2 regions of the Mesorhizobium sp. PL10 genome follow, and region 2 is predicted to be linked to the other one. Evidence: predicted binding sites of a transcription regulator. Region 2 holds the regulator's gene; the other holds the start of a gene.
What was found. Region 2 encodes PhoB, which activates phosphate uptake and scavenging genes when phosphate is short. Its sites were predicted from a motif close to TGTCATNNANCTGTCAT; they were not measured.

Region 1: ACWGTO_RS12630 (bifunctional 2',3'-cyclic-nucleotide 2'-phosphodiesterase/3'-nucleotidase) is a predicted target of PhoB. The motif match lies at 3,345-3,361, and genes of this name have one in related genera.

What each region holds. Positions count from the first base shown of each region.
Region 1 is NZ_JBSKBR010000006.1:253,861-265,011, forward strand. Features, by position in the region: gene ACWGTO_RS12625 (class I SAM-dependent methyltransferase) at 1-1,231, shown strand, start outside; gene ACWGTO_RS12630 (bifunctional 2',3'-cyclic-nucleotide 2'-phosphodiesterase/3'-nucleotidase) at 1,265-3,244, opposite strand; gene ACWGTO_RS12635 (NAD(P)/FAD-dependent oxidoreductase) at 3,384-4,649, opposite strand; gene ACWGTO_RS12640 (5-formyltetrahydrofolate cyclo-ligase) at 4,829-5,500, shown strand; gene ACWGTO_RS12645 (hypothetical protein) at 5,653-6,066, shown strand; gene ACWGTO_RS12650 (Lrp/AsnC family transcriptional regulator) at 6,063-6,536, opposite strand; gene ald (alanine dehydrogenase) at 6,692-7,807, shown strand; gene ACWGTO_RS12660 (DUF1203 domain-containing protein) at 8,191-8,658, opposite strand; gene ACWGTO_RS12665 (GNAT family N-acetyltransferase) at 8,863-9,426, opposite strand; gene sseA (3-mercaptopyruvate sulfurtransferase) at 9,432-10,283, opposite strand; gene ACWGTO_RS12675 (hypothetical protein) at 10,398-10,829, shown strand; gene ACWGTO_RS12680 (alpha/beta hydrolase) at 10,829-11,151, shown strand, end outside.
Region 2 is NZ_JBSKBR010000001.1:313,249-324,399, reverse strand. Features, by position in the region: gene ACWGTO_RS01635 (sugar ABC transporter permease) at 1-227, opposite strand, end outside; gene xylF (D-xylose ABC transporter substrate-binding protein) at 370-1,410, opposite strand; gene ACWGTO_RS01625 (ROK family protein) at 1,681-2,922, shown strand; gene phoB (phosphate regulon transcriptional regulator PhoB) at 2,923-3,612, opposite strand; gene phoU (phosphate signaling complex protein PhoU) at 3,629-4,333, opposite strand; gene pstB (phosphate ABC transporter ATP-binding protein PstB) at 4,375-5,199, opposite strand; gene pstA (phosphate ABC transporter permease PstA) at 5,217-6,533, opposite strand; gene pstC (phosphate ABC transporter permease subunit PstC) at 6,530-7,990, opposite strand; gene ACWGTO_RS01595 (substrate-binding domain-containing protein) at 8,087-9,115, opposite strand; gene ACWGTO_RS01590 (PAS domain-containing protein) at 9,612-11,151, opposite strand, start outside.

The DNA.
Region 1 (11,151 bases), on a different contig from region 2:
GGGCGTCGGCGACGCCATCAGGCTGGACGAGCTCAACTTCGCCGAGATCGTCAAGGGGTTGCCGGCCAAGGCGCGCATGGTGCTGTCGGCGGCGATGAAACTTCCTCGCGGCTCGCTCAAGGTAAGAATGCCGGATGGCCGCGCTGTACTTGTCGGCGGCAATGCGCCCGGCCCCGATGCCGAACTGGTGCTGAAGAACTGGCGCTTGCCAGGCCGCGCCTTTTCCGGCGGCACCATCGGCGTTGCCGAATCCTACATGGACGGTGACTGGGAAAGCCCTGACGTGACCAGCTTCCTCGAACTGTTCGTCGTCAACTCGGCCATTGGCGAACGCGTCGCCGGGGGCGCCAGCTGGCTCATCAACACGGTCCAGCGGATCCGCCACTGGTTCAACGAAAACACCCGAACCGGCTCGAAGCGCAACATTTCGGCGCATTACGATCTCGGCAATGCGTTCTACAAGCAATGGCTCGATCCCTCGATGACCTATTCGTCGGCGCTCTATGCCACCGGCGCGAACGACCTGGAAAGCGCGCAGGCCGCCAAATACCGTGCTTTGGCCAAGGACACTGGCATCGGCAAGAAGGACCATGTGCTCGAGATCGGCTGCGGCTGGGGCGGCTTTGCCGAATTTGCCGCGCGCGAGATCGGCTGCCGCGTCACCGGACTGACCATCAGCCGCGAACAGCACGATTTCGCCAAGGAGCGCATCCAGAAGGCCGGGCTGTCTGACAAGGTCGACATCAAGCTTCAGGATTACCGAGACGAAACAGGCACTTACGACCGCATTGCGTCGATCGAGATGTTCGAGGCGGTCGGCGAGAAATACTGGCCGGTGTTCTTCGGCAAGATGAAGGCGTGCCTGAGGCCCGGTGGCACCGCCGGCCTGCAGATCATCACCATCAACGAGGCCGCCTACGACACCTATCGCGCGCGGCCGGATTTCATCCAGCGCTACGTCTTCCCGGGCGGGATGCTCCCGACGCCGTCGATCCTTAAGTCGCTGGGCAGCGACCATGGCCTTGCCCATCTGCGCGAGCGCGTCTTTCCGGACGACTATGCCCGCACGCTTGCCGAATGGCGCAACCGCTTCTGGCAGTCGTGGGAAAAGATCGTCCCGCTCGGCTTCGACGACCGCTTCAAGAAGCTCTGGGAGTTTTACCTCCACTATTGCGAAGCCGGCTTCCGCGCCAGCTACATCGACGTGCGCCAGGTGGTCTACAAGGCGTAGAGGCAATTGGGCGGGCGTTTGCCCGCTCCTTTCTCAAAGCAGGATGCGATACTTCGCAAACCCGGCTTCACCCTCGCCAACGGGCTCGATCTTGAGGGACTTCACCCCCGCGATAAAATCCTTCGCCCTGGGTCCGGTTTCGAACACGACGCTGGTTCCTGGCAGCGGCGTGAACGACCAATTGTCATCGGCCGACGGATTGATCGTGCCCTCGCTGACGACGTAACGCACGATCACGTCGCGGTTGGTGTCCGGTGCCTCATAGATAATCTTCGAGGCGTCGATATCAGGGAAGTTGCCGCCACCGCCGGCACGGTAATTGTTGGTGGCTACGACGAATTTCGCTGAGGGATCAATGGGCTTGCCCTCGAAGTTGAGGTCGACGATGCGGCTGGAGCCGGCATTGGCGACGCCACCCTTGGCATCGTATTTCGGCGACTGCGACAGGTCTATCCTGTAGCTGACGCCGTCGATCACATCGAAATTGTAGGACGGGAATTCGGTGTCGATCAGCGCCTGGTCGGCCTTGCCCGGTTCGATTTTCTTGAAGATGCCGGCTGACATTTCCAGCCATTCCTTGACCTGTGCCCCGGTGATTTCGACGGCGCGAACGGTGTTGGGATAGAGATAGAGGTCGGCGACGTTCTTGATGGCGATGTCGCCAACCGGCACGTCGGTGTAATAGTCAGCGCCGTTGCGACCGCCGGCTTTGAAGGGGGCAGCCGCCGACAGGAGCGGCACGTCCTTCCACCGCGTGCTCTTCAATATGTCCTTGAGATACCAGCTCTGCGCCTGGTTGACGATCTGCACCGACGGATCGTCTGCCACCAGCGCGAAATAGGAATAGAGCGGCGCCGACGTTTTGCCGACCGGACGGCGAACATAGGCAAGTGTCGCCTCATGGTCGGCCTTCAACGCATCGACGATGCGCTGGTCGTCGGCAACAGTCGGCTTGTTCGCCTTGTCGACGCGCTCGTAAATCGGCCGTGCTTCCGAGGTCGCCGAGACCACGCGCCATTTCGATCCGTCGCGCTCCAGAAGCAGGTCGATCAGGCCCATATGCGATCCCCAGAAGCCGCCCATCACCGCCGGCTTGCCTTGCAGCGTGCCCTTTTCGGTGTCGACGCCGTCGAGCGCCTGAAAATCCTTCTTGCCAGGGAAGACCAGATGCTGGTGGCCGGTGAACACCGCGTCGATGCCGTCGACGCCGGCAACGAAGAACGAGGCGTTCTCCATGCCGTCGCCCTGCTTGGTATCGATGCCGGAATGCGAGAGCGCAATGACGATGTCGGCGCCCTCTTCCTTGATCTGCGGCACCCAGGCCTTGGCCGCCTCGACGATGTCGCGCGTCCGGACATTGCCTTCCAGATTCTTCAGGTCCCAGACCATGACCTGCGGCGGCACGAAGCCGATGACACCGATCTTGATCGGCTGTTCGGCGCCCGACCCGTCCTTGATCTTCTTGTCGAGGATGACATAGGGCCTGAGATAGAGCTTGTCGTCGCGCGGGTTGACGGCGAGTTCGGTGCCACGGATCAGATTGGCGCACACGAAAGGGAAATTGGCACCGGCCAGCACCTTGTCGAGGAACGACAGGCCGTAATTGAACTCGTGATTGCCGAGCGTCGAGCATTCATAGCCGAGCAGGTTCATGCCCTTCATGATCGGATGCAGGTCGCCATCCTTGAGGCCCTTCTCGTAGGCGATGTAGTCGCCAATCGGATTGCCCTGCAGCAGATCACCATTGTCGATCAGCATCGCGTTGGTGGCTTCCTTGCGCACCGCCGCGATCAGCGAGGCCGTCCGCGACAGGCCCATCGTGTCGTTCGCTTTGTCGGCGTAGTAATCGTAAGGCAGCACATTCACATGGATGTCTGTCGTCTCCATGATCCTCAGATGCGCCTGATTGGCCTCAGCGCGGGCGGAGAACGGATGCAGAATGATCAGCGCCCCGCTAGCGGCCGCACCGGCAAGAAAACCGCGACGAGAGACGGGGTGGGTGAGTTGCGACATCGGTTTTCCTTCCCAGCGACGTGACGATATCCCAGCCCCGGCGGGAGCTTCGCGCCGAAAACCGACCGTGTCCATCGGGAAGTCAGTCGATCAGCAAAAGGTGACGCCTGGATGATTAACCGCGGCGGGAGGGACGATGTCAGCCCTTGTCGTCGTCGCCCTGGGTGATCAGCCGCGCGCTGCGCTGGCCGGTGAAATAGATCCATAGCCAGCTAAGCGATACCGACAGTCGGTTGCGGAAGCCGATCAGGAAGTAGATATGCGCCACGCCCCACAGCCACCAGGCGAGCCAGCCGGTCAGCTTGATCCAGCCGAAATCGATCGCGGCTGCCCATTTGCCGATCGTCGCCAGGTCGCCGGCATGTTTGTAGCGGAAAGGGCGCGACGCGCTATCACCGGCCAGCCGCGCCTTGATCGTTGCCGCGACATGCCTGCCTTCCTGCTTTGCGGAAGGCGCCACGCCGGGTACCGGCTTGCCGTCCGGCCGCAACACATGCTCAGTGTCGCCGATGACGAAGACCTCCGGATTGTTCGGCACGGTAAGATCGGGCTCGACCATCACCCTGCCCACCCGGTCGACCGGCGCTCCCAGCCACTCTCCTGCGGGCGAAGCGGCGACGCCAGCGGCCCACAGGATCGTCCTTGCCGGAAGATGCGTCTCGCCAAAGACAACGCCTTCGGCATCGAGGCGCGTAACGGCGCGGCCGAGTTCGACCGTTACGCCCAGCCGTTCCAGAGCCTTGCGGGCATAGTCGGACAGTTCCGGCGCGAAATTGGCCAGGATCCGGTCGCCGGCCTCGACCAGCACCACGCGCGCCTCACGCGTGTCGATGTTGCGGAATTCGCCCCGCAGCGTCTCATGCGCGAGTTCGACAATGGTGCCGGCAAGCTCCACCCCGGTCGGGCCGCCGCCGACGATGACCAGCGTCAGCAACGCCTGGCGCGTGGCCGGATCGGTCTCTCGCTCGGCCTGCTCGAAGGCAAGCAGGATGCGGCGGCGAACGGTAGTGGCGTCCTCAAGCGTCTTCAGCCCAGGCGCAAAGGGCTCCCATTCGTCATGGCCGAAATAGGCGTGGCGGGCGCCGGTGGCGAGCACCAGCGTGTCGTAGGCGATCGAACTGCCGTCCTCGAGCATTACACGTTTGCCGGCACGGTCGACGCCGATGACGTTGCCCAGAAGGGTCGTCACATCCTTGCGATTGCGCAAGAGATGGCGGATCGGCCAGGCAACCTCGGAGGTTGCGAGCGATGTGGTCGCCACCTGGTAGAGCAGCGGCTGGAAAAGGTGGTGGTTGCGCTTGTCGATCATGGTGATGCGCACGGGTGCACCGGCCAGTGAGCGGGTGAGTTCGAGACCGCCGAATCCCGCACCGACGACAACGACATGATGGCTTGTTTCGTTCATCGCACTCATCTCGTTTTCACCGTCCGTATTTAGTGGTTCTTGTGCACCGCAACAATGTCGTGGTGCGCAGGACTGCCATGCATCAAGGCTGCCCCAGACTCGCCTTCCAATGTCGTGAATGCCTACGTTGTCAGGTTCAGACGGGTATAGCCTCACACGGCAGGACCACGGGAGTGAGCATGGCCAACGACGATGACGACGCCAAAGATCACGACGGCCCGGCGCTATACGCCTCGCCGCCTTGTTTCATGCACGAACTCGACCCGGAATTTCGCGTGCCGCTATCCGACTGGTCCGACGTCAGGCGCTGGCGAAAGGTCGAGCGCGAACGGCTGATCGCGGCGCGACTGGCGGTTTCGGCCGATGCGCGCACAACCAGGTCGCAGCGGATTGCCAACGGCCTGGACGCGGTGATCGGCGACATCGCCGGCCGTATGGTCAGCCTCTATTGGCCGTTTCGGGGCGAGCCGGACCTGCGGCCATGGATGGCGTCGATCAACGAGCGCGGTGGCCGCACGGCCCTGCCCATCGTCATCGAGAAGGCCCAGCCGCTGATGTTCCGCGCCTACGTCCCTGGCGACCGGCTGGAAAAGGGCGTCTGGAACATCCCGATCCCCGCCAAAGGCGATCCGGTGCTGCCCGACATTGTCATTTCGCCGATCGTCGGCATCGATCCCAAAAACTACCGCCTGGGCTATGGCGGCGGCTTTTTCGACCGCACGCTGGCCACGATGCCTTTCAAGCCATTGGTCATCGGCGTCGGCTACGAGTTGCAGCGGATCGCCACCATCTACCCGCAACCGCATGATATCCCGATGGATCGGATCGTCACCGAGGCCTCCGCCTTCTAGCAGCGCAACGTCACGTGACAAAAATCCGACTTGGTCGATGATATAATCTTCGAGGAGACCACGCTGCGAAGCACTGTTTCGACAGGCGCTCTGGGCGGATCCAACAGTGTCCGGTCACTCTTTGGATTGGCTGCATCACAACGGATGACGAGATGCTCGGACGAACTTTAGCGGCTGCCCTTGCAATTGCGTTTTCGTTCTCGCCTTTGCATGCGCAACCACAGCATCGTTTACCGGGCGGCTACAAATGGGGCCGCTGCTTGCTCGTTGTTGACGGTCAGACTCGCATCTCCGGAAGATGCTCCTATCAAATCGAGACTGGCGGCGATTTTAATATCCAGGGGCCTCGGCAGGTTTTTGCCGGTATCGACTACCCTGATACGCATAGTGGCGCTGGTGAAATGTCGAAAGATTACTGGGCGGTTGTCTACAAGGACGGTGATGTGTGGGCGGGCTATGCGAACTCCGACATTCGCGCAACGCACGGCGATGAACGTTGGCAAGAGCTTCGCCGCGAAGGCGCCTGCTATATTGGGAAGGACGTCCGGATTTGCCTTTGGCGTTAAGCCAGTTCCGGCTTCATGCCCATGGCGGTCCGATCGACGATCTCGCGCAAGGCAAACGACGAATTGATCTTGGTCACATGCGGCATCGCGGACAGCCATTCCTTGTGGATGCGCTCATAGTCGACAAGGTCCTTGGCCGCGATGCGCAGGATGTAGTCGTATTCGCCCGACATCAGGTGGCAGGACAGCACATTCGGGCAGCGCTTGATCGCCGCCTCGAAATCCGACAGCGTCTTTTCGAACTGTCCCGACAGCGATATATGCACGATCGCTGTCATCTGGTGGCCGAGCGCGGCATTCGAAAGCCGGGCGTGATAGCCGCGAATGGTCCCGGATTTCTCCAGATTGTCGAGGCGACGAGAACAGGCCGATTGCGACAGCCCGACCCTTTCGGCGAGCGCCGCATTGGGTATGCGCCCATCCTTCTGTAAAGTCTCGAGAATGGCGATATCAATCCTGTCGAGCGGCATTTTTCGTGATTCCTGCGAAAATCATGCGATTTGGCGCAACGATTATCGAAACAGGCGATCCCACGCAAGCGCATTCGCAAACACCTGCGCAACGATTCGTGGTTCACTGAGTTCATACAGGGAACGAGCCCCAAGGGCCGGATCAGGAGAAGACGATGCGCGTCGGTTGCCCCAAGGAAATCAAGAACCACGAATACCGCGTCGGCATGACGCCGGGCTCGGTCCGCGAATATGTCGCGCATGGCCATGAGGTATTGGTCGAGACCGGCGCCGGCGCCGGCATCGGCGCCGATGACAATGCCTATCGCGCCGCCGGCGCCACCATTGCCAAGACCGCCGCCGACGTGTTCGCCAAGTCCGACATGATCGTCAAGGTCAAGGAGCCGCAGCCCAATGAATGGGCGCAGCTGCGCGACGGTCAGATCCTTTACACCTATCTTCACCTGGCTCCGGATCCGGAACAGACCAAGGGTCTTCTCGCCTCCGGCGTCACGGCAATCGCCTACGAGACGGTAACCGACGACCGCGGCGGCCTGCCGCTCCTGGCGCCGATGTCGGAAGTCGCCGGCCGCCTGTCGATCCAGGCCGGCGCCACCGCGTTGCAAAAGGCCAATGGCGGCCGCGGCGTGCTGCTCGGCGGCGTGCCCGGCGTGCTGCCCGGCAAGGTCACCGTGCTTGGCGGCGGCGTCGTCGGCCTGCATGCCGCCCGCATGGCGGTCGGCCTTGGCGCCGATGTCACCATCATCGACCGCTCGATCCCGCGTCTGCGCCAGCTCGACGACCTCTTTACCGGCCGCGTCCATACCCGTTATTCCACTGTCGAGGCGCTGGAAGAAGAATGCTTCTCCGCCGACATCGTCGTCGGCGCGGTGCTCATCCCGGGCGCGGCTGCACCCAAGCTGGTGACTCGCGAAATGCTGTCGGGCATGAAGAAGGGCTCGGTGCTGGTCGACGTCGCCATCGACCAGGGCGGCTGCTTCGAGACCTCGCACGCCACCACCCATGCCGAGCCGACCTATGAGGTCGATGGCGTCATCCATTATTGCGTCGCCAACATGCCAGGCGCCGTGCCTGTCACCTCGGCGCACGCGCTCAACAACGCGACGCTGCATTATGGCCTGCAGCTGGCCGACAAGGGCCTGAAGGCGCTGGTCGACGACCATCATCTGCGCAACGGTCTCAATGTCCACAGGGGCAAGATCACCAATCGCGCTGTCGCCGAAGCGCTCGGCTATGAGCTGGTCGAACCGAAGGCGGTTCTGGCCGCCTGACCAGACTTCAAGACGTTTCTGCCTCCTCACCCGCCGGTCATTCCGGCGGGCTTTTTCTTGGCGCGGAATAGAGCGGGCAACAAAAAAGCGGAGCCAAAGCCCCGCTTCCTCAGTCGTCGAGATTCCCGCCGGTTCATCCGCGGTCGGCAAATCCATCGACACTCATTTTCTACAGGACGAATGCGACGGGAGTGCGACAACTCTCAACCGGCTACGGCTGCGCGCGCCGCCGTGTTCGCGACGATCGGCGGCGCTGTGTGAAGTGCTTCACATCGGGCATTCGAAAAACCTGCGCAGACAGAGCGGCCAACTTGACGGCGCGTGCCGTCACACGGTTCCCAACTGCCCGCCAGACCACCGGCGGGCATCTTTTTGCCTTGCCGTCACGCGCGCTCGATGCGGCACTGATAGCAATTGTTTCGCGCCGAGCGGATATGGACATAGGCGATGTCGTCGCGCTCAAACAGCGTCTCTGCCCGCGCCAGGATGGCCTCCGTAGGAATGACACCGCCGCTGCCATAGACAATGCGGTCATCTGCTCCATAGCCGCGCACGATATAGTCGCTGCTCTCAAGCATGTCTGGAAGCGCTTCAGCCTCGGCTGCGCGTTCGCATTCGTCAGCATGCAGGAAGATTGGCCCGGTCTCGGCGTAAGGCTGCAACGCCGGAAACGGCCGGTAAGCCAGGATCAGATAGCCCTCGCCAGCCGAGACATTGCTTAGGCAATGCCGGCACGGCACGCCGTCGCCGCCGGAAATCCTGCGCTCGGGCGTCTGCCCGTAGGCGTCCGGCCCGCCGCGCTGCAGCGCTCTCACATCTTCCGTCGGCAAGGCTTTGAACAGAACGGTCATGGCTGAATCTCCGGTGTCGCTGACCGGAAAGTATGCCGCCACGCAGGTGCTTCCCACCCGATTCCTGCCAAGGCTGTGAGACCGCCGGCAGCCCGGCTATTTCAAGCCGGGCTGCTTCAATATCGGTCGCGTCAGTGTGGGCGTCACCATGGCAAAGGCGGCCAGAAGCGCCGACGAACAGATGGTTCAGTTTTCGGAGAGAGATTACGGCCGCATGACGCTGGCCGAGCGCTCGGAAAACGGCAGCGGATGCACGGTCTCCTTCTTTTGCGCCACCGGCGCAAAACCGAGCTTCTGGTAGAGCGGCAAGGCGGCCGGATGATCGAGCGTGCAGGTCTGAACCGTCACGCGCTTCGGGCCGTAGGACCAAGCGGCGGCGATCGCCGCGCCCAGGAACCAACGGCCTATGCCTTGCCCGGTCGCATGCTCCATCATGCCGAAATAAGCGAGCTCGACTTCCTCAGGCAGATGCGGCTTGAGGTCGAAAAAACCCGACGGCGCGCCGTCGAGATAAAGCACCCTGATATCGCGGTCCTCGCGGTGGATGCCGGCGGCAAGCTCGTCGTCGTCCAGCCGCAGCACATTGACCCAGTGCCATTTGCGCCCGACGCGATCCATCAGATAGCGGTAGAAGTGCAGTGGAATGTCCTTGGTCTTCAACAGCGCGACCTGCTTGTTGTAGGGCACGGGCGGCGAATAGGCCGGCGGCACGTGCATTTCCAGAAACGTCACCGTAACTTCGATGTCTTCCAGCGCACCGTTTTCCATCGCCATCATTCCTTGCCCGTTGCAACGGGCGTATCGGATAATCCGCCCCATTCCGTCCATGAGCCGTCATAGAGCCGATTGTCGGTGTGGCCGAGCGTCTCCAGCGCCAGCGTGACCACAGCCGCCGTTATGCCGGAGCCGCAAGAGGTGACGACAGGTTTCGACAGGTCGATGCCGGCATCTTCAATGGCCTTGCGCAGTTGATCCTTCGACAACAGCGCGCCATCTTGCGACAGCGCCGAATAAGGCACATTGCGCGCGCCAGGCATGTGGCCGGAACGCACACCCGCGCGAGGCTCTGGCTCGACCCCGGTAAAGCGGCCGGCGCCACGGGCATCCGCTATCTGGCTCTCTTTCGTTTCGACGATGCGGCGCATGTCGGCAAGGCTGGCGACGCGGACGGCGTCGAAATCGGCATGAAACACATTTGGCGCGATCTTGGTTGGTTCCGCCGTCACTGGCCCGCCCGCCGCCTTCCAGCGGTCGAAGCCGCCGTCCAGCACATAGACCTGGAACACGCCCATGACACGGAACATCCACCAGGCGCGCGGCGCCGAAAAGAAGCCCGGACCGTCATAGACGACAATGGTGTCGTCGGCCGAAATGCCCATCGTGCCGACATACTGCGCGAAATGCTGTGGCGAAGGCAGCGTATGCGGCAGCTTGGCATCCGGGTCCGAGGCCGCATCGTGGTCGAAGAAACGGGCGCCCGGAATATGCGCCGCCTCATACTCGGCGCGCGCGTCGCGCTTCTGTGCCGGCAGATACCAGGACGCATCGACAATCGTCAGGCCGGGTTCGCCAAGACGGCTCTGCAACCAGTCCGCATCGACGGTGAAAGGGCTGTCATCGGCCATTGTTGTTCTCCTGCTTCGTCTTTGGCAGCATGCTAATTCCAATTGTTTTCGCATTTTATGGCGAGTACGGATTGATGGTTATGATCTGGGGTGGGTGGGGTCAAGAATCCTGGCATGAGCAGTCTTCTGTTTTCCCGTATCCCCAGCAATCCGCTTTCGCTTGGGCTTGTTTGCAACTTCATTGCGCACTATCCACCGTTCGACGGTTACGAATTTGGCCTGATGGTCAAGACGCTACGCTATCAGTTGGACCAGCAAACCCACATGATCGGGTCGATCGACGACGCCATCGTCGCCTATGTAGGCTGGATCCAAACCAGCCGCGAGATAGCGGAGGCCTGGGCGACGAATGGCGGGCCACTCAACCCCTTTCCCGGCGGCGATGCCACCGCCGTGACGGTGCTGGCGACGCGGTCTTCGTCCCACATCCTGCCGATGATCAAAGAAGCCAAGCGCATCAACCTGGACAAATCGGTATTCTGGAAGCGCGACTTCATCGACAACCGCGGCTCGGTCAAGCGTGCCGTCCGCAAGCGTGACGTCTGATGGATACGGCCGGCTCCGCCGAGGCGCTGACGCAAGAGATCCTCATCCGGCTGGACGACCGCTATGCCGCAATGTTCGTGCGCATCTGGCAGCCCGCCGGTACCCCGCGCGCAACCGTGTTCTGCCTGCATGGCTTTACCGGCAACGGTGCCGACTTTGATTACCTCGCCACCTTCCTGTGCCGTAACGGCTTCCTGGTGATCTGTCCCGACCTGTTGGGACGCGGGCGCAGCGCCTATCTGGGTTCGGGATATGACATCAACGTCTACTCCAAATGCCTGCTTGCGCTAGGCGACTTCGCCGGCACGGAGAACCACTTCAT
Region 2 (11,151 bases):
GCCATGATGGCGACTGCTGATGTCTGCACCGACAGGTTCCACAGATTTCGCGGTGTCAGAAAAAGACCGCCCGACAGGATGTGCAGGCCGACCCAGATGACCACCAGCGCGCCGACCATGCCGAGCATGCGGGTGTCGATCTCCGTCGCCTTCAGGAAGCGCGCGACCGCGCCGAGTTCCGACGCGCGCGCGGTGTCGGCCTGCGAAGTCGAGGTCGTGTCGGTCATGATGTCCTCCCAGCGGCTTGCCGTCTGACGCGGATGCCGAACCACAGCCTAGAAGTTAGCCGCCCGCGGCGGAAACACAAATTGCCTTGAAAAAACGCCGCGGCCTGTCAGCCGCGGCGTTACTCTACTTGAAGTCGGCAGATCAGTTGCAGGCAGCGACGCTGCCGGCGGCGACACCCGCGCAGACTTCGTCCTTCTTGATCCAGCCGGCGTCGATGACGACGTTGAGGTTGTCCTTGGTAATGGCAACCGGGGTCAGGAACAGCGACTTGACGGTGTTGCCGCCAGGCGTGGTGAAGTCCTTGGCGCCGGCAATGTCGCCGGTCTTCTTGCCGTCGGCCAGCTGCGAAGCGATCTCGGCGGCGTTCTTGCCGAGTTCGCGCGCGTCCTTCCACACCGACACGGTCTGCGTGCCGAGGGCGATGCGGTTCAGCGCGGCATGGTCGCCGTCCTGGCCCGAGACCGGAACCGTTCCGGCCAGGCCCTGCGCCGTCAGCGCCGCGACGACGCCGCCGGCGGTGCCGTCATTGGCCGCGACCACAGCATCGACCTTGTTGTCGTTGGCGGTCAGGAACTGTTCCATGTTCTTCTGGGCGTTGGCCGGCAGCCAGCCATCCGTGTAGGCCTCGCCGACATTCTTGACCTTGCCGGAATCGATGGCTTCCTTGAGCACTTCCATCGAGCCCGAGAACAGGAAATCGGCATTCGGGTCGGAACCCGACCCCTTGATGAAGACGTAGTTGCCTTCAGGCTTCGCCTTGAACACTTCGCGGGCCTGCATGCGGCCGACTTCCTTGTTGTCGAAGGTCAGGTAGAAGACGTCCTTGTTCTCGATCAGGCGATCATAGCCGACGACCGGGATGCCTTCATCCAGCGCCTTCTGCACCGCCGGGCCGATGGCCGAGGCGTCCTGCGCCAGGATGATCAGCGAGTTGGCGCCCTGCGAGATCAGGCTTTCGACGTCGGTCAACTGCTTGCCGGGATTGGACTGCGCGTCGGCGGAAATGTACTTGTCGCCGGCCGCCTCGATCGCCGCCTTCATCGCCGCTTCGTCGGTCTTCCAGCGCTCTTCCTGGAAGTTCGACCACGACACGCCGATGACCTTGTCCTTCGCCTGCGCGACCGACACCAGCGTCAGCGACATGGCGACACCCGCCAGCATGGCGGCTGCAAATCTGTTCATGATAATCCTCCCTGCGCCGCGCGCGGCGCGACAAAACTGGCCCGAAGGCCGGCACACAGAGGCTCTATTTTTTCGAGCCTCGAAAAAATACTGGTCCAACGGCGAGACGCTGTCAACATCGATTCTGATGGAATCTGATGGCCTCAGCGAATTTTTTCGAGGCTCGCAATAAACAATGACAGCGCGGCCTGCTTCTGCCAATATTTGCTGGTGTCACCGACCGCCGTCACTATCATGAGGCGGGAGGAGGACCGGGAGGAAAAAAGAAAGATGTCGGTTGGAATCCGCCACGACGATCTGCGCCGTCGCAACCGCGCGATGGTGATTTCGGCCGTGCGCCGGGCCGGCCAACCGTCGCGGACCGAGATCGCGGCGACCACCGGCCTCAGCCATTCGACCATATCGGCAATCTCGTCCGACCTGATTGCGGAAGGCATCCTGGCCGAGAGCAAGCCAGGCGAGACCGGCGCGCTGAAACGCGGCCGGCCGCAAGTCGGCCTTGGCCTCAATCCGGAAGCGGCGGCGGTGATGACCGTGGTGCTGTCGCTTAATTTCCTTTCCGTCACCGTCATCGACTATGCCGGCCAGGTGGTCGCCGAGGAGCAGCGCCGGCTGGATACGCTGACCATGCCGCGCGACGAGCTGATCGGCGAATGCACGGCAATCGTGCGGCGGCGGCTCGAGGACCCCGACCTCGATGTCCAGAGCATCGCCCGCATTGCCATGGGCATCCAGGGCATCACCGATTCGCAGGCGCGCGCCATGCTGTGGTCGCCGATCACGCCGCTGACCGACATTGCCTTCGCCGACATACTGGAAGCGGAATTCGGGATTCCGGCCACCATGGAAAACGATTGCAACATGATGGCAGTGGCGCTGCAATGGCGCCAGCCTGAGCGCTACCGCGACAATTTCATCGCCATCCTGCTCTCGCACGGCATCGGCATGGGGCTGGTGCTGAAGGGCGAACTGTTTACCGGCACGCATTCCTCCGGCGGCGAGTTCGGCCACATGATCCATCGGCCCGGCGGCGCGCTGTGCCGCTGCGGGCGGCGCGGCTGCGTCGAGGCTTATGCCGGCAACTACGCCATCTGGCGCAGCGCCAAAATGATGAGCGAGGATGCCGAACCGGTCGATGTCGGCGACGCCGACATGCGGGCGTTGGCTGCACGTGCCCGCGAGACCGATGGGCCCGAGCGCGAAGCCTATCGCAAGGCCGGCGAGGCGCTTGGCTTCGGCCTCGGCAGCCTCTTCGCGCTGATCGATCCAGCACCGGTCGCCATGGTCGGCGTCAGCGCCGCCGCGTTCGATCTGATCGAACCGGCATTGCGCGAAGCGATTGCCCAGACCGCCGGCGGCCAGCACTCGAAGTCGATCTCCTTCGACACCGAGCCCAACGAGCTGCCGCTGATCCGCGAAGGCTGCGCCATGCGCGCGCTGACCTTTGTCGACCAGGAGATTTTCGCGCCGGGCGTGCAGGCGCGAGCGGGCGCTGGAAAGAGCGTTGCCTGATCAGTCTTCCCTGATCGCATACCCCGCGCCACGGATGGTGCGGATCACATCCGGCATGCGGCCATTGTTGACCGCCTTGCGCAGGCGCCCGACATGCACGTCGACCGTGCGCTCGTCGATATAGATCGTCTCGCCCCAGACATTGTCGAGCAACTGGCTGCGCGAGAACACACGGCCGGGATGGCGCATCATGAATTCGAGCAGCCGGAACTCCGTCGGCCCGAGCCGGATCTCGCTCTTCTTGCGGTAGACCCGGTGCGACTCGCGGTCGAGCACGATGTCGCCGACCTTGAGCACGCTGGACAGAACTTCCGGCTTGGCGCGGCGCAGCAGCGCCTTCACCCGCGCCATGAACTCCGGCGTCGAGAACGGCTTGACCAGATAGTCGTCGGCGCCGGTCGACAGGCCGCGCACCCGGTCGCTCTCTTCGCCGCGCGCGGTCAGCATGATGATCGGCAGCCGTTCCGTCTCGGGCCGCATTCTGAGCCGCCGGCACAGCTCGATGCCGGACACCGCCGGTACCATCCAGTCGAGCACCAGCAGGTCGGGAACATTTTCCTGCAGCCGGATTTCGGCCTCGTCGCCGCGTGTCACCACCTCGACCTGGTAGCCTTCGGATTCGAGGTTGTAGCGGAGCAGCACGCCCAGCGGCTCCTCATCCTCCACGACCATGATGCGTGGCGCAATCATCAGCAGTTCACCTTTATCAGGGCGATGTGGCCATCGCCGTTTCGTCCTGCTTCGGGCGATTGGCGGGCAATTGCTGGCCGGTCAGCACATAATACGCATTTTCGGCGATGTTGGTGACATGATCGCCGATGCGCTCCAGGTTCTTGGCGCAGAACAGGAGATGCGTGCAGGCCGTGATGTTGCGCGGGTCTTCCATCATGTAGGTCAAGAGCTCGCGGAACACCGAGGTGTATTTGACGTCGATGCGCTCGTCGTCATTCCTGAGCTTCGCCAGCGCTGCCGCATCTGCGGCAGCATATTCCTCGACCACGCCCTGCACCTGGATCAGCACCAGCTGCGCCATCGCATCGATGGAATGCGACAGGTCGCGCGGCGTGACGCTCAAGCCGACGGTGCCGACACGCTTGGCGATGTTCTTGGCGAGGTCGCCGATGCGTTCAAGGTCGCCTGCCATGCGGATCGAGCCGACCACGGCGCGCAGATCGTTGGCCATCGGCTGGCGTTTGGCGATCAGCGTGATGGCGCGGTCGTCGAGCTCCCGCTGGCGCGCGTCCATGATGGCGTCGTCGGAAACCACCCGCTGCGCCAGCGCATTGTCCGAAGTGAGCAGCGCCTTGGTCGAGCCGCTGACCATCGAGCCGGCCAGATCGCCCATGTCGCGGATCAGCTTGCTGATCTGCCCCAGTTCTTCATCGAAGGAGGCGACGGTATGTTCACCCATGATCCTGGTCCTCGTGCCTGAAAATTCAACCGCTGGACGACTCAGCCGAAGCGGCCGGTAATATAATCCTGGGTGCGCTTGTCGTCGGGGTTGGTGAACATCTTGTCGGTGGCGCCCTCCTCGACCAGGTAGCCGAGATGGAACATCGCCGTGCGCTGCGACACGCGCGCCGCCTGCTGCATCGAGTGTGTGACGATGACGATCGTGTAGTTCTGGCGCAGTTCGTCGATCAGTTCCTCGACGCGGGCGGTGGCGATCGGGTCGAGCGCCGAGCAGGGCTCATCCATTAGGATCACTTCCGGCGACACAGCGATGGCGCGCGCGATGCACAGACGCTGCTGCTGGCCGCCGGACAGGCCGGTGCCGGGCTCCTGCAGGCGGTCCTTGACCTCGTTCCAGATCGCCGCCTTCTTCAGGCTGGATTCGACGATCTGGTCCATGTCGGACTTGCGCTTGGCAAGCCCATGGATGCGCGGACCGTAGGCGACGTTTTCGTAGATCGACTTCGGGAACGGATTGGGCTTCTGGAACACCATGCCGACACGGGCGCGCAGTTCGACCACGTCGATGTTCTTGTCGTAGATGTCGTCCTCGTCGAGCGTGATCTTGCCCGTCACCCGCGCCGAATCGATGGTGTCGTTCATGCGGTTGAGGCAGCGAAGGAAGGTCGACTTGCCGCAGCCGGACGGGCCGATCAGCGCCGTCACCTGGTTCTGTCGGACGTCGAGATTGACGTCGAACAGCGCCTGCTTCTCGCCGTAGAACACGCCGACCTTGTCGCCGCGCATCTTGATGACTTCGTTCGACTTGGCGTTCATTTTGTCGCCCACTGCGTTTTCAAGGGACTGTTCGGTCATGATGTTCATACCAAATTGCCTTTTTTCTACCAGCGCCGCTCGAACCGGCGCCGAAGCACGATCGCGGTGATGTTCATGGCCATGAGGAAGACGAGCAGGATGATGATGGCGCCGGACATGCGCTCGACAAAAGCGCGTTCAGCCTCGTTTGCCCACATGTAGATCTGCACCGGCAGCGCGGTCGCCGGATCGAAAGGCGTCTTCGGATAGTCGGCGACGAAGGCGACCATGCCGATCAGAAGCAGCGGCGCTGTTTCGCCGAGCGCACGCGCCAGGCCGATGATGGTGCCGGTCAGGATGCCGGGAGCGGCAAGCGGCAGTATGTGCTGGAACACCATCTGCATCTTCGAGGCGCCAAGGCCGAGTGCGGCCGAGCGGATCGACGGCGGCACAGCGGCAAGGGCGGCGCGCGTCGCGATGATGATGGTCGGCAGCGTCATCAAGGTCAGCACCAGGCCGCCGACGAAGGCGGCCGAGCGCGGCATGCCGAGGAAGTTGATGAACACCGCGAGGCCGAGCAGGCCGAAAACGATCGACGGCACCGCCGCCAGATTGTTGATGTTGACTTCGATCAGGTCGGTGAAGCGGTTCTTCTTGGCGAATTCCTCGAGATAGATCGAGGCGGCGACGCCGATCGGCAGTGCCAGGAGAAGCACGATCACCATCATGTAGAACGAGCCGATGATCGCCACGCCCATGCCCGACGTCTCAGGTCGGCTGGAGGCGCCATAGGTGAACAGGCCGGTGTTGAAATGTTCGGCCATCGCGCCGTCGGTCTTGAGTTTGTTCATCCACTCGATCTGCTGGTCGGAGACCTTGCGGCGCGCCTCCTCGACGCCGAGATCGATCTGGCCCTTGAAGGCCGAGTCGAGATTGGCCGCCGCCAGTATATTGACGTCGCGCGTCGTGCCGATCACTGACGGATCGGCCATGACGATGTCGCGCAGCTGGACGCGGGCGCCTTCCGACAGGAAGCCCTTGAGCTTCAGCATCATCGGCTTGTTGGCCGGATCGATGCCGAGCTTGGCGACCAGCGCGCTGTCGGCAAGCTTGGGATAGTTCGCCTTGATCAGCACGCTCGGATCGGTGGCGCGCTTGTTCGACGGGTCGATGACCTTCTCGTCGAAAGTGATCGGCAGCGTCACCGTCGTCTGCCAGAAGGCCGTGTAGCCTTTCGAGACGATGGTGATCAGCATGATGGCCAGGAAGGCCAGGCCGACCGAGATCGCAATCATACCGTAGATGCGGAACCGGCGTTCGGCGGCATAGCGCGCCTTCAGCCCGATGTCGCGGCGCGGACGCGCAACCGCACCCGCCATCGTGTCCAGGGGAATGTCGGTCATTCGTATTGCTCCCGGTACTTGCGCACGATGTAGAGGGCGACGATGTTCATCACCAGCGTCAGCGCGAACAGCGTCAGGCCGAGCGCGAAGGCGACCAGCGTCTGCGGCGAGTTGAACTCGAGGTCGCCGGTCAACTGGTTGACGATCTTGACGGTGATGGTCGTCATCGCCTCGAATGGATTGGCGGTGAGATTGGCGGCAACGCCGGCCGCCAGCACGACAATCATCGTCTCACCGATGGCGCGCGACGCCGTCAACAGGATGGCGCCGACGATGCCCGGAAGTGCGGCCGGCAGGATCACCCGCTTGATCGTCTCGGAGCGCGTCGCGCCGAGGCCGAGCGAGCCGTCACGCATGGCGCGCGGCACCGCGGTGATGATGTCGTCGGAAAGCGAGGACACCACCGGGATCAGCATCACGCCCATCACCAGGCCGGCGGTGAAGATGCTCTGGCCCTGGATGAAGGGCGAACCGCCGGTGAGTGCAGCCGACAGGTCGCGCAGGAACGGTCCGAGCGTGACCACCGCGAAGATGCCGTAGACGATGGTCGGGATGCCGGCCAGCAGTTCCAGCGCCGGCTTGACCACCGAGCGCACGCTGCGCGAGGCATATTCGGACATGTAGACCGCCGACATCAGCCCGACAGGCACGGCCACCACCAGGGCGACGGCGGCAATGTAGAGCGTGCCGGCGAGCAGCGGGATAAGGCCGAACTGGCCCTGGCTGCCGCCGGAGCCGGCGGCGGCGAAACGCGGATCCCACACGGTGCCGAAGAAGAAGCTCATCGGCGACACGCTTTCGAAGAAGGTGATGGTCTGGAACAGCATCGACAGCACGATGCCGACCGTGGTCAGGATGGCGATGGTCGACGCCGCAAGCAGCCCCCACAGCATCAGCCTCTCGACATTGTTGCGCGCCCTGGCGCGCGGCGCGATCTGCCGCAGCGCATAGAAGGCGCCGGCGACCGACAACGCCAAGGTAACGACGGAGCCGAACAGGCCGAGCCTGTCCTGGACCGTGTTCGCATCGGCGGCGATCGGGATCATGTAATCCTGGGTATCGCTGGCCAGCGCCACGCCCTTGGCGATGAGCAGCGGCTGCAATTCAGCGAACGTGGCGGGAAGCGGCGTACCGGCATCGAGCCGGCGCAGGCCCTTGGCGAGGCTCTTCACCAGGCTGACGTCGAGCGCTTCGCTGGCGACCTTGGAGTCGACAGTGCGCTCGGGCAGGGCGGCGTGGATGTGCCGGTCAAGATAAAAGGACGAGCCGATGTCCCAGACAGCGAGCAGCAGCACGGCAGGCAGGACGGCGAGCAGAAAGGCCCACCAGCCGTGATAGTGGGCGCGCGAATGCGGCTTTACCTTGCCGGTATCCTGCGCCGCGGCGCGCTGGCGGCCGATCACGAAGGCGACCACGCCGATGACAACGACTATGGCGAGTACGAGCAAGGACGACATCACCCACCCCTGGGAAAATTCAGATCGCCGCCGCCGTTGCGGCAAGCGGCGAAATCAGGGCGCGGATTTGGTCCGCGCCCTGATCCGGTCAGTTGATTACATCGTCTTTCCGGCGGCGAAGGCGTCGCGCTGGCTCTGACGCTCGGCGTCGGGAGCCGAAACCAGACCGTACTGGGCGAGCGGGCTTTCCGGGCCGATCATCTGGTCGTCAAGGAAAAACTCGACATATTCCTTGAGGCCGGGAACGACACCGAGATGCGCCTTCTTGACGTAGAAGAACAGCGGGCGCGAAACCGGGTACTTGCCGGTTGCGATCGTCTCGGTCGAAGGCACGATGCCTTCCACGGTGGCGACCTTCAGCTTGTCGGCATTGTTCTCGTAGAAGGCGAGGCCGAACACGCCGACGCCGGTCTTGTTGGAGTCGATGCGGGCGAGCGTCTCGGTGTAGTCGCCGTCAATGTCGACAGCCTTGCCGTCCTTGCGGATGGCGATGCAGGTCTTGCCGATTTCCTTGTCGTCGGCGATGCCGGTGGCCTTCAGGGCGGCCTTGTCGCAGCCGGCGTCGAGCAGCTTGGTCTCGAACACTTCGCGGGTGCCGTGCTTTTCACCGGGGATGTAGGCGGCGATATCCCAGTCGGGCAGCTTCGGGTTGACCTGGTTCCACTTGGTGTTCGGATTGTCGACGAGCTTGCCGTCAACGACCAGCTTGGCGGCGAGCGCCTTGTAGATGTCGGCGGGAACCAGCGCCCAATCCGGGCCCTTGATGTCGGTGGCGAAGACGATGCCGTCATAGCCGATGCGGACTTCCTGGACTTCCTTCACGCCGGCGTCGGCGCAGGACTTCAGTTCGTCCTTCTTGATCGGACGCGAGGAGTTGGCGATGTCGATGGTGTCTTCGCCGACGCCCTTGCAGAATTCCTTGATGCCGGCACCGCTGCCGCCGGACTCGACCACCGGGGTCTTGAAGTTGGTGAAGGTTTCGCCGAACTGCTCGGCGACGATCTTGGCGTAGGGTAGCACGGTCGACGAACCGGCGACCTGGATCTGGTCGCGCGCGGCGGCGACACCCGACGATGCGGCGAGCGCAAGCGCCACGGCCGACGCCGTAACGAGGAATTTCTTCATGTGGCCTGCTCCTGTTCGGAATATGGTCTCTCGGCGCCCTCTTCAGCCGGCGCCCGCTGAGGCCAATAGCCTTCGATTATTACAGTCGCATGACAGTTTCGTGTCAGCCCGGTAACGTCGGATGGACGCACCGAAGGCTGCAGCCGGCCGGTCTCTTCGCGAGAGCCGCAGTTTGCCGCTGGAATCATAAGCTTGCGGGATTTTGCGCCGGCATTTGTCCCGGCAGATCGCAGGCTGCGATGCCGAGAAAGAAAAACCGGACGGGAGCGCGTTGCCCGTGGCCAGAGCGTATCTTGGCCGAGCCATCGCCAAAAACAGGTCCGTTGGGGTAGATTTCGACGCTGTTTCTTTGTCGGCGGTCGCTTGCTCCCGCCCGTAACTGAATGAGCGGTTTCGTTGCCGCCATTTTCCCGACTGGGCGCAAGCTTTGATATGGTGCGATCGCACCATATCCCAGACCGCTGTGGCGCCGCCGAATCCCCGGCGCCGAGATTAGCTAGCCGGCGTCTCGTTGGGCTTCGTTCGCGATGCCGACCCAGCGTTCGACCTTTTCGAGCAGAGCATTCGGGCTGATCGGCTTGGGCAGATAGTCATCCATGCCGGCTTCCAGGCAGCGTTCGCGATCGCCCTTCAAGGCATGCGCGGTGACGCCGACGATCGGGATATGCGTGCCGCTCTCCTCCTCCAGCCGGCGAATCGCGGCAGTGGCTTCGAGCCCATTCATCTCCGGCATCGAGACGTCCATCAGGATCATGCGCGGATTGAGCCGGCCAAACGCGTCGAGCGCCTTGCGGCCATTGCCGACGATCTCGAAGCTATAGCCGGTTTCACCGAGGATCTGGGTGAACACCATCTGGTTCACCTCATTGTCCTCGGCAACGAGGATGTCGAGCCCGCGTTCGTTGCCGCCCGCCCGGGCGCGGGCGCGCACCGGCGGCGGATGCAACTGCGCCCGCTCGGATGCGGCTCGTGCCGGCGGCGCCGACACCGGCTGTACCATCGCCTGGCCGGAGCTGTCGCTTGCTGCGTGTTCCTCACGGCCATCTGTGGTGCCGTGGCGATGGCGCTGGATGGTCGCGACCAGCGTCTCCAGCAGCACCGAGGAGCGCGCCGGCTTGATCAGCTGCGCGTCGATGCCGAGGTCGCGGTAGCCGGTGTTGGCGAGCGACTGGTCGACCGAGGTCAGCATGATGATCGGCGTGTCGGCCAGCCCTGCGGTGTTGCGAACGATGCGCGCCATTTCGGCGCCGCTCATCCCCGGCATCTGGTAGTCGAGCACGACGCAGTCGACCGGCACGCCATAGGCAGCCGCGGCGACCAGCACCTTCAGCCCTTCGGCGCCGCTTTCGGCGGCGCAAGAATCGAACGTCCACGACACCATCTGCTCGGTCAGGATCGAGCGGTTGACGGCATTATCGTCGACGATCAGCACCCGCGCGCCGGTGACGTCCACCGGCATGATGCGCTGCCCCGTCTGCTGGCCGGCCCTGGGCAGCGTAACGGTGAACCAGAAGGTCGAGCCCTTGCCCTCGGCACTCTCGACGCCGATCTCGCCGCCCATCAGCTCGACAAGCCGCGAGGTGATGGCAAGGCCTAGGCCGGTGCCCTCATGGCGCCTGGTCGACGAGGTATCGACCTGATTGAACTTTTCGAAGACGGCCTTCAGCTTGTCCTCCGGAATGCCGATGCCGGTATCGGTGACCGAGATGGTGAGCCTGGTTCCGGTCGCAACCCTTGTTCCCGTGACATCGACCAGCACATGGCCTTCGTCGGTGAACTTCACCGCATTGCCGAGCAGATTGGTGACGATCTGCCTGAAGCGGCCGACATCGCCGATGAACAGGCTTTCCAGGCCCGGCTCGACGCGCACGATCAGTTCGAGATCCTTCTCCTTGGCGCGTGTCGACACCAATGTCGCCACATCCTCGATCGCCTCGGGCAGGTTGAACGGCGCCGGGTCGAGCACGAGCTGGCCGGCATCGATCTTGGAGAAATCCAGGATGTCGTTGATGATGGTCAAAAGCGCGTTGCCCGAC